One region of the Enterobacter kobei genome, then DNA from elsewhere that is predicted to be linked to it. Evidence: predicted binding sites of a transcription regulator. Region 1 holds the regulator's gene; each other region holds the start of a gene.
The links. Region 1 encodes CRP, which controls carbon source genes, mostly activating them, when cyclic AMP is high. Its sites were predicted from a motif close to ATGTGANNNNNNTCACAT; they were not measured.
Positions count from the first base shown of each region.

Region 2: a site for CRP is predicted at 1,824-1,841, ahead of BFV64_RS00625 (PTS mannitol transporter subunit IICBA). Genes of this name have one in related genera too.
Region 3: a site for CRP is predicted at 1,235-1,252, ahead of serC (3-phosphoserine/phosphohydroxythreonine transaminase). Genes of this name have one in related genera too.

Region 1 covers NZ_CP017181.1:4,469,208-4,472,489, forward strand. The annotation lists gene BFV64_RS21775 (phosphoribulokinase) at 1-820, shown strand, start outside; gene BFV64_RS21780 (OsmC family protein) at 907-1,311, opposite strand; gene crp (cAMP-activated global transcriptional regulator CRP) at 1,623-2,255, shown strand; gene BFV64_RS21790 (YccS/YhfK family putative transporter) at 2,313-3,282, shown strand, end outside.
Region 2 covers NZ_CP017181.1:125,329-128,610, forward strand. The annotation lists gene BFV64_RS00625 (PTS mannitol transporter subunit IICBA) at 1-1,682, opposite strand, end outside; partial or broken gene BFV64_RS25175 (DUF3302 domain-containing protein) at 2,344-2,439, shown strand; partial or broken gene BFV64_RS00635 (IS1-like element IS1B family transposase) at 2,451-3,149, opposite strand; partial or broken gene BFV64_RS00640 (DUF3302 domain-containing protein) at 3,206-3,282, shown strand, end outside.
Region 3 covers NZ_CP017181.1:1,547,028-1,550,309, forward strand. The annotation lists gene ycaO (30S ribosomal protein S12 methylthiotransferase accessory factor YcaO) at 1-369, opposite strand, end outside; gene BFV64_RS07315 (DUF421 domain-containing protein) at 497-1,189, shown strand; gene serC (3-phosphoserine/phosphohydroxythreonine transaminase) at 1,352-2,440, shown strand; gene aroA (3-phosphoshikimate 1-carboxyvinyltransferase) at 2,509-3,282, shown strand, end outside.

The sequences.
Region 1 (3,282 bases):
AACGACCACCACCAGCCTCGCGTTTCGTAAGATTTTCGCCCAACTGAATCTCCGGGCGGCGGAGGTCGAAGGCGACAGTTTTCACCGCTATACGCGACCTGAAATGGACATGGCGATCCGTAAGGCGCGCGATCTGGGTAAACACATCAGCTATTTCGGTCCCGAAGCCAATGACTTTGGCCTTCTTGAGCAAACCTTCCTGGAGTACGGTCAGAGCGGCAAAGGGCAATCGCGTAAGTATCTGCATACCTATGATGAAGCTGTGCCGTGGAATCAGGTGCCGGGCACCTTTACCCCCTGGCAGCCGCTGCCGGAACCCACCGATGTGCTGTTTTATGAGGGATTACACGGCGGCGTAGTCACCCCACAGCATGACGTGGCGCGTCATGTGGATCTGCTGGTTGGCGTGGTGCCTATCGTGAACCTGGAGTGGATCCAGAAGCTGACGCGCGACATGAGCGAGCGCGGCCATTCGCGCGAAGCGGTGATGGATTCGGTGGTGCGCTCCATGGAAGACTACATCAACTACCTCACGCCACAGTTCTCCCGCACGCACATTAACTTCCAGCGCGTGCCGACGGTGGACACCTCTAACCCGTTCGCGGCGAAAACCATCCCGTCGCTGGACGAGAGCTTTGTGGTGATCCACTTCCGCAATCTCGAAGGCATTGATTACCCCTGGCTGCTGGCGATGCTGCAGGGCTCGTTTATTTCGCACATGAATACGTTAGTGGTACCAGGCGGAAAAATGGGGCTGGCGATGGAGCTCATCATGACGCCGCTGGTGGAGCGGTTGATGGAAGGGAAGCAGATTGCGTGAGTTGTTCTGCCCGGTGGCGCTGCGCTTACCGGGCCTACGTTCATGCTTTTGTAGGGCGGGTCAGCGAAGCGCCACCCGCCAAAAGATTAAGCCTCGATCACTTCATACGAATGCGTGATTTTTACCGCTTTCTCCAGCATTAACGCCACAGAGCAGTATTTTTCCGCAGACAGATCCACCGCACGCGAAACCGCCGCGTCTTTAAGCGCTTTACCGGTGACCACAAAGTGCAGATTAATGTGGGTGAACAGGCGTGGCGCCTCTTCGCGACGTTCTGAGGTGAGTTTAACCTCGCAATCCGTCACGTCATGACGACCTTTTTGCAGAATCGACACCACGTCAATCGCGCTGCATCCACCCGCCGCCATCAGCACCATTTCCATTGGGCTGGGGGCTTTATCGCCGGAGTTACCGTCCATCAAAATCTGGTGCCCTGACGCGGATTCGCCCAGGAACGTTAAACCTTCAACCCATTTCACGCGCGCTTGCATATTCTTTGACTCCAACGTTGCATTTTCGGTGACAGATTACGCGTGCGTTACATTTCTCGCAACGGAAGGCGACCTGCATCATGCTGAAGCGAGACACCAGGAGACACGCGGCGAAAGCTATGCTAAAACACTCAGGATGCTACAGTAATACATTGACGTTACACATGTATGCAGAGGACATCAAACTTTACTGGCTGCGAAACGTTACGACAGCCGACTTCCCAGGGTATGGGTAAGAATTCGATTGCAACCCCAGAGTCCGGATGCATCTGATGACTCTGGTGACAGCTTATAACAGAGGATAACAGCGCATGGTGCTTGGCAAACCGCAAACAGACCCGACTCTCGAATGGTTCTTGTCTCATTGCCACATTCATAAGTACCCATCGAAGAGCACGCTGATTCACCAGGGTGAAAAAGCGGAAACGTTGTATTACATCGTCAAAGGCTCGGTGGCAGTGCTGATCAAAGATGAGGAAGGGAAAGAGATGATCCTTTCTTATCTGAACCAGGGCGATTTTATCGGTGAACTGGGCCTGTTTGAAGAAGGCCAGGAACGTAGCGCCTGGGTTCGTGCAAAGACAGCATGTGAAGTGGCTGAAATTTCTTACAAGAAATTCCGTCAGTTGATTCAGGTAAACCCTGACATCCTGATGCGTCTTTCTTCCCAGATGGCGCGTCGTCTGCAGGTCACATCCGAGAAAGTGGGTAACCTCGCCTTCCTGGACGTCACCGGTCGTATCGCGCAGACCCTGCTGAACCTGGCGAAACAGCCAGACGCCATGACCCACCCGGACGGCATGCAAATTAAAATTACCCGTCAGGAAATTGGTCAGATCGTCGGTTGCTCCCGCGAAACGGTGGGTCGTATCCTGAAAATGCTGGAAGATCAGAACCTGATCTCTGCCCACGGTAAAACCATCGTGGTCTACGGAACGCGTTAATTCCGCTCAAACGGCGTGCCATCGCAAGGTGTCACGCCGTTTTTGTCTCTATTCCCCATGTGGCGCAGGCTGATCTATCACCCGGAAGTTAATTACGCACTGCGACAAACGCTGGTGTTGTGCCTTCCTGTGGCCGTGGGCCTGCTTCTGGGACAACTCCAGCAGGGTCTGCTGTTTTCTCTCGTTCCCGCCTGCTGCAACATCGCCGGTCTGGACACGCCGCATAAACGCTTTTTCAAACGCCTGATCGTTGGCGGTTCGCTGTTTGCTGGCTGTAGCCTCGCCGTGCAGCTTTTACTGGCGCGCGATATTCCGCTGCCGCTGATCCTGACCGTACTGGCGATGAGCCTCGGTGTTACCGCAGAAATCAGTTCCCTGCACGCCCGCCTGCTTCCCGCTTCACTGATTGCCGCCATCTTCACCCTGAGCCTCGCCGGGAATATGCCGGTGTGGGAGCCGCTGCTGATCTACGCCCTCGGCACGCTGTGGTACGGGCTGTTTAACTGGTTCTGGTTCTGGCTGTGGCGGGAACAGCCGCTGCGTGAATCTCTGAGCCTGTTGTATGTGCAGCTTGCGGATTACTGCGAAGCCAAATACACCTTGCTGACCCAGCATACCGACCCGGAAAAATCCTTACCGCCGCTGCTGACGCGCCAGCAAAAGGTGGTGGATCTGATAAGCCAGTGCTATCAGCAGCTGCATATGCTCGCCGCCAACAAGAATCACGAATATAAACGCCTGCTGCGCACCTTCCAGGTGGGGCTGGATCTGCAGGAGCATATCTCCGTGAGCCTTCATCACCCACAAGAGGTGCAAAAGCTGGTCGAGCGCAGCCACGCCGAGGCGGTGATCCGCTGGAATGCGCAGACCGTCTCCGCGCGCCTGCGGGTGCTGGCGGACGACATTCTCTATCACCGCTACCCCACGCGCTTTAACATGGATAAACAGCTCGGCGCGCTGGAGAAAATTGCTCGTCAGCATCCGGATAACCCGGTCGGCCAGTTTGCCGCCTGGCACTTCAGCCGCA
Region 2 (3,282 bases), 540 kb from region 1:
TCTTTCGCCTCAACGGTACCGTGTGGAACCGCGATAGATTCACCGAGATAGGTTGGGGTCAGTTTTTCGCGCTCCAGCATCGCATCGACATATTCAGGCTGAACGTAACCGCCTTTTACCAGCTGTTCACCGGCAAAGCGAATCGCTTCTTCTTTAGTAGCCGCGGTACGGCCGAGGAAGATGTTCTCCGCACCCAGTTTAAACAGGTGGGCATTACTCTCGTCAAAGCTATCCTGCAGGCTGGTGCGCACTTTCACTTCGTTATCTTCATGACGCTGCGCGGCAACCAGACGTTCGGTCAGGCTGGTGTACAGGCCGCTGTCGAGGAAGTTAGTCAGCGAAATGTGCTGTGCCTGCGGTACCTGACGCATGGCGCGTTCGGTCAGATCGCGGTGGGTGATCACCAGGTCAACGTCCGGCGGCAGACTGTTAATTGCGCTGTTGGTCACGGAGATGTTGGTCAGGCCCGCATCCTGTACTTTCTTACGCAGCACGCCGGCACCCATTGCGCTGGAGCCCATACCAGCATCACAAGCAACGATGATTTTACGCACGTGGCTCAGGTCGTTAGAGACATCGCCAGCCGCCAGCGGGGTCGCGCCTTTGGATTCCGCTTTCATGTCGTGCATACGGCGGGTTGCCGCTTCGATATCGTCATCTTCTTTCACTTTGCTGGTTTTCAGCAGGATAGAAGAAACCACGAAGGAGACCGCCATGGCCGCACAGATAGCCGCGATGTTAGCGAAGTAGGCACCTTTCGGGGTCATCGCCAGCACGGCCAGGATAGAGCCCGGAGAAGCAGGAGAGACCAGACCGCCGCCCAGCACGCTCAGGGTGAACACGCCGGTCATACCGCCGAGGATAACGGCCAGGATCAGGCGTGGGTTCATCAGCACGTACGGGAAGTAAATTTCGTGGATACCGCCCAGGAAGTGGATGATAGCCGCACCGCCAGCAGACTGCTTAGCGCTGCCGCGACCAAAGAACATGTATGCCAGCAGAACGCCCATACCCGGACCTGGGTTCGCTTCAATCAGGAAGAAGATGGACTTGCCGAGATCGTGAGACTGCTGAATACCCAGCGGCGAGAAGATACCGTGGTTGATGGCGTTATTAAGGAACAGAATTTTCGCCGGTTCAACGAAGATAGACGCCAGCGGCAGCATGTCGTGCGCCACCATAAAGTTAACGCCTGCCGCCAGAATTTTGGACAGCACTTCAACCGCAGGACCAATGCCGAGGAACGCCAGAATCGCGAGGATCATCCCGATGATGCCCGCAGAGAAGTTGTTCACCAGCATTTCGAAGCCGGATTTGATCTTACCATCTACCCAGACGTCGAATTTCTTAATCGCCCAGCCGCCCAGAGGACCGGCAATCATGGCACCGAGGAACATCGGCATATCCGCACCGACGATAACACCCATTGTGGTGATGGCACCCACAACGCCACCACGGTCACCGCCTACCAGACGACCACCGGTGAAACCGATCAGCAGCGGCAGGAGGTAAGTAATCATAGGGCCAACAAGTTTCGCCAGCGTTTCGTTAGGCAACCACCCTGTCGGAATGAACAATGCGGTGATAATACCCCACGCGATAAACGCGCCGATATTTGGCATCACCATGTTGCTGAGGAAACGACCAAAGCTTTGAACTTTGATCTTGAAATCGGATGACATAAAACACCCCTTCTTATGTTTACGCTTAGGCTTGCGGCCCGAGGTTTATCGTTAATGTGCGGCGGCAGAGGTAGCCGGACCCTGTTCTGATGCTGTGAAATCTGGCACTGAATCGTTCAACTGTCCAGACAGTGAAAATTTGTGTGACATATGTCACGTAAATGTAGGGGGTGTGGCATTTAATGACGTGATACGAATCACAAAATTAGTGGGTAAAAAAAATACGATGGCGAAAAACAAAGCAAAAACCACGCGTTTTTGTGATTGCGATCGCATTTTTGTTTTGTGGGTTTGTTTCTGGATTGTGACTGATTTCACAAAATATTTTTATGCAGATTTCTCTGGCTGTGATCGGCGGCAAACTCTGCTTTGCGAATTGGCGTCAGGATAGTCTTGAGTGACACGTAAAGCTAAAAAACCACTTTTCATGTGTGGTATGGCGAAAAGTTAAAAGGTGGATTACGCTCTTAATGTAAGGTTAAGTATATTATTATTCAGGTTATATTTTGACACGTTTATAAACTTGCATGGAGATATTATAAAAACCGATACTCCCCGGCTCTGAAATAACCAGTGTGCCTTTTAAATTTAAAAATAAATTAATTAGGCTGCGTGCTGTTTTATTCGTTTAATGAGTTGACGTTGTTTAAGTGAGGAAAATATGTTTCTCAACTATTTTGCGTTGGGCGTATTGATTTTTGTATTTCTGGTGCTTTTTTACGGGATTATCGCTATTCATGATATCCCTTATAAGGTAATGACTCCAACTTATTGATAGTGTTTTATGTTCAGATAATGCCCGATGACTTTGTCATGCAGCTCCACCGATTTTGAGAACGACAGCGACTTCCGTCCCAGCCGTGCCAGGTGCTGCCTCAGATTCAGGTTATGCCGCTCAATTCGCTGCGTATATCGCTTGCTGATTACGTGCAGCTTTCCCTTCAGGCGGGATTCATACAGCGGCCAGCCATCCGTCATCCATATCACCACGTCAAAGGGTGACAGCAGGCTCATAAGACGCCCCAGCGTCGCCATAGTGCGTTCACCGAATACGTGCGCAACAACCGTCTTCCGGAGCCTGTCATACGCGTAAAACAGCCAGCGCTGGCGCGATTTAGCCCCGACGTATCCCCACTGTTCGTCCATTTCCGCGCAGACGATGACGTCACTGCCCGGCTGTATGCGCGAGGTTACCGACTGCGGCCTGAGTTTTTTAAATGGCGGAAAATCGTGTTGAGGCCAACGCCCATAATGCGGGCGGTTGCCCGGCATCCAACGCCATTCATGGCCATATCAATGATTTTCTGGTGCGTACCGGGTTGAGAAGCGGTGTAAGTGAACTGCAGTTGCCATGTTTTACGGCAGTGAGAGCAGAGATAGCGCTGATGTCCGGCAGTGCTTTTGCCGTTACGCACCACCCCCGTCAGTAGCTGAACAGGAGGGACAGCTGATAGAAACAGAAGCCACTGGAGCACCTCAAAAACACCATCATACACTAAATCAGTAAGTTGGCAGCATCACCCCCTTATAATATGGCTAAAAAACGTAATCATCCCCATGCCGATGCGATTCATACGGCAGGCTGGATTAGCCTGTTCAC
Region 3 (3,282 bases), 2.0 Mb from region 1:
GTCGAGAATACCTTCCGGCAGTTCATCGTCTTCGGTCAGCGGGAACCATTTTTCGTTCGGATAGTGAACGAATGGGCCGTTAGCGATGGTTTCGCCCAACCAGAAGTCAGCGAAGAAATAGTTGGTGGACAGACGCTCAAAATACTCACCCAGCGCGGAGGCCAGTGCCGCTTTTTTAGTCGCGCCTTTCCCGTTGGTAAAGCACAGGGCACACTCTTTGTCGCGAATATGGACGGACCAGACATGGGGCACCGGATTGAGCCAGGAGGCTTCTTCGATGTTAAAACCCAGGTCGGTCAGTTTCTGCTGGAAGCGAGCGATGGAATCTTCCAGAGCGGCGTCTTTGCCAGGGATAAACGTTTGAGTCATGGCGTTCACTTTTATCGTACGTAAAGCGCGCAATGATACGGGTTTTGCGTGACGGGTGCTATCTTCGGCGAAAATAAAAGGCTGGGCTATGCTTAGTGGCAGTAACTGACTGTTAAGGCATAGAAAAATGAAAGCATTTGATCTCCAGCGGATGGCGTTTGATAAAGTTCCCCCCGAGTTTTTAGGCGAAGTGGCTTTGCGGAGCCTGTATACCTTCGTTCTTGTCTTTCTGTTTCTTAAGATTACTGGCCGTCGCGGTGTGCGGCAGATGTCGCTTTTTGAAGTGTTAATCATCCTCACGCTGGGGTCAGCGGCGGGGGATGTCGCCTTTTATGACGATGTGCCGATGGTGCCGGTCTTTATCGTCTTTGTCTCGCTGGCGCTGCTGTACCGCCTTGTGATGTGGCTGATGTCGAAGAGCGAAAAGCTGGAAGATCTGCTGGAAGGGAAGCCTGTGGTGATTGTCGAAGACGGACAGTTGGCCTGGGAAAATGTGCAAAGTGCCAATATGACCGAGTTCGAATTTTTTATGGAATTGCGTCTGAACAGCGTCGAACAACTCGGACAGGTGCGTCTGGCCATTATGGAAACGAACGGTCAAATCAGCGTGTATTACTATCATGATGACGAGGTGAAGCCGGGGTTATGCATCCTGCCGGATATGCTCATTGAGCGATACAAAACCGTCCCCGATGCGGGCGAATATGCCTGTATAAAATGTAGTCATGTGGTGGTGATGAAGGCAGGCGATCATCAATTATGCCCTCGCTGTACGAATCCAGAATGGACGAAGGTTAGCCGGGCTAAACGGATCACCTGACAGCCATTTTGTCGGTTTTGTCCTGGCGAGGCGGCAGATTGTTTTGTGTGATGTGAGCCACATTTCACGGGTCATAAGTTTTAGACATTGCGGCGCGTGTCACTGAATGATAAAACCGATATCCACAGTTATAACTTATGGCTTTTAGCGTGGTGAGGGGAAATGGTTCAAGTCTTTAATTTCAGTTCAGGTCCGGCGATGTTACCGGCAGACGTGCTTAAACAGGCTCAACAGGAACTTTGTGACTGGAACGGTCTCGGTACGTCGGTGATGGAAATCAGCCACCGTGGTAAAGAGTTTATTCAGGTGGCGGAAGAGGCAGAAAAGGATTTTCGCGATCTGCTGAATATTCCCTCGAACTACAAAGTATTGTTCTGTCACGGCGGCGGACGCGGCCAGTTTGCTGGCGTACCGCTGAATATCCTTGGCGATAAAACGACGGCTGACTACGTTGATGCGGGCTACTGGGCGGCAAGCGCCGTTAAAGAAGCGCACAAATACTGCACGCCGAACGTTATCGACGCCAAAGTGACCGTTGACGGTCTGCGCGCCGTGAAGCCCATGAGCGAATGGCAGCTTTCTGATAACGCAGCCTATCTCCACTACTGCCCGAACGAAACTATCGACGGGATTGCCATCGACGAGACGCCAAACTTCGCCAGCGATGTTGTGGTTGCCGCCGACTTCTCCTCCACCATTCTTTCTGCCCCGATTGATGTCAGCCGCTACGGCGTTATCTATGCAGGCGCACAGAAAAATATCGGTCCTGCGGGCCTGACAATCGTCATTGTACGTGAAGATCTCCTGGGGAAAGCCCATAAGTCTTGCCCGTCAATTCTCGACTACACCGTGCTGAACGATAACGACTCCATGTTCAACACGCCACCGACGTTTGCCTGGTACCTCTCGGGCCTGGTCTTCAAATGGCTGAAGCAAAACGGCGGTGTGGCGCAGATGGACAAGGTCAATCAGCAGAAAGCTGAACTGCTGTACGGCGTGATCGACAAAAGCGATTTCTACCGTAACGATGTGGCGAAAGCTAACCGCTCCCGCATGAACGTGCCGTTCCAGCTGGCAGACAGCAACCTGGACAACGTGTTCCTGAAAGAGTCCTTCGCGGCAGGTCTGCACGCGCTGAAAGGCCACCGTGTGGTGGGGGGGATGCGCGCCTCTATTTATAACGCGATGCCGCTGGAAGGGGTTAAAGCTCTGACCGATTTCATGATCGACTTCGAACGTCGCCACGGTTAATCGCGCTGTTTCCACCCCCGTAGCCCTGCTGCGGGGTTTTTATTATGTTGAGTTGAGAGTTAAGTTTCATGGAATCCCTGACGTTACAACCTATCGCGCGGGTAGATGGCACCATCAATCTGCCTGGTTCAAAAAGTGTCTCGAACCGCGCTCTGCTGCTGGCAGCTCTGGCAAACGGCACCACCGTCCTTACAAACCTGCTGGACAGCGATGACGTACGCCACATGCTCAATGCGCTGAAAGCGTTGGGTGTTCATTACACTCTCTCTGACGATCGTACCCGCTGTGAAGTGACCGGCAACGGCGGCGCGCTGCGTTCGGGTGAAGAGCTCGAGCTGTTTCTGGGCAACGCGGGTACCGCGATGCGTCCATTGGCGGCGGCGCTGTGTCTGGGCACCAATAACATCGTGCTGACCGGCGAGCCGCGCATGAAAGAGCGTCCGATCGGCCATCTGGTCGATGCCCTGCGTCAGGGGGGCGCGCAGATTGAGTATCTTGAGCAGGAAAATTATCCGCCACTGCGTCTGCGCGGGGGCTTTAGCGGCGGTGACGTCGAGGTGGACGGTAGCGTTTCCAGCCAGTTCCTGACGGCCCTGCTGATGACCGCGCCGCTGGCACCGCAGGATACGGTTATCTCGATTAAAGGTGAGCTGGTCTCCAGACCGTACATTGATATCACGCTGCACCTGATGAAAACCTTCGGCGTCGAGGTGGAAAACCAGTCTTATCAGCGTTTTGTGGTGCGTGGGGTGCAGCAGTATCAGTCTCCGGGCAATTACCTGGTTGAAGGCGATGCATCATCGGCCTCTTACTTCCTGGCTGCGGGCGCGATCAAAGGCGGC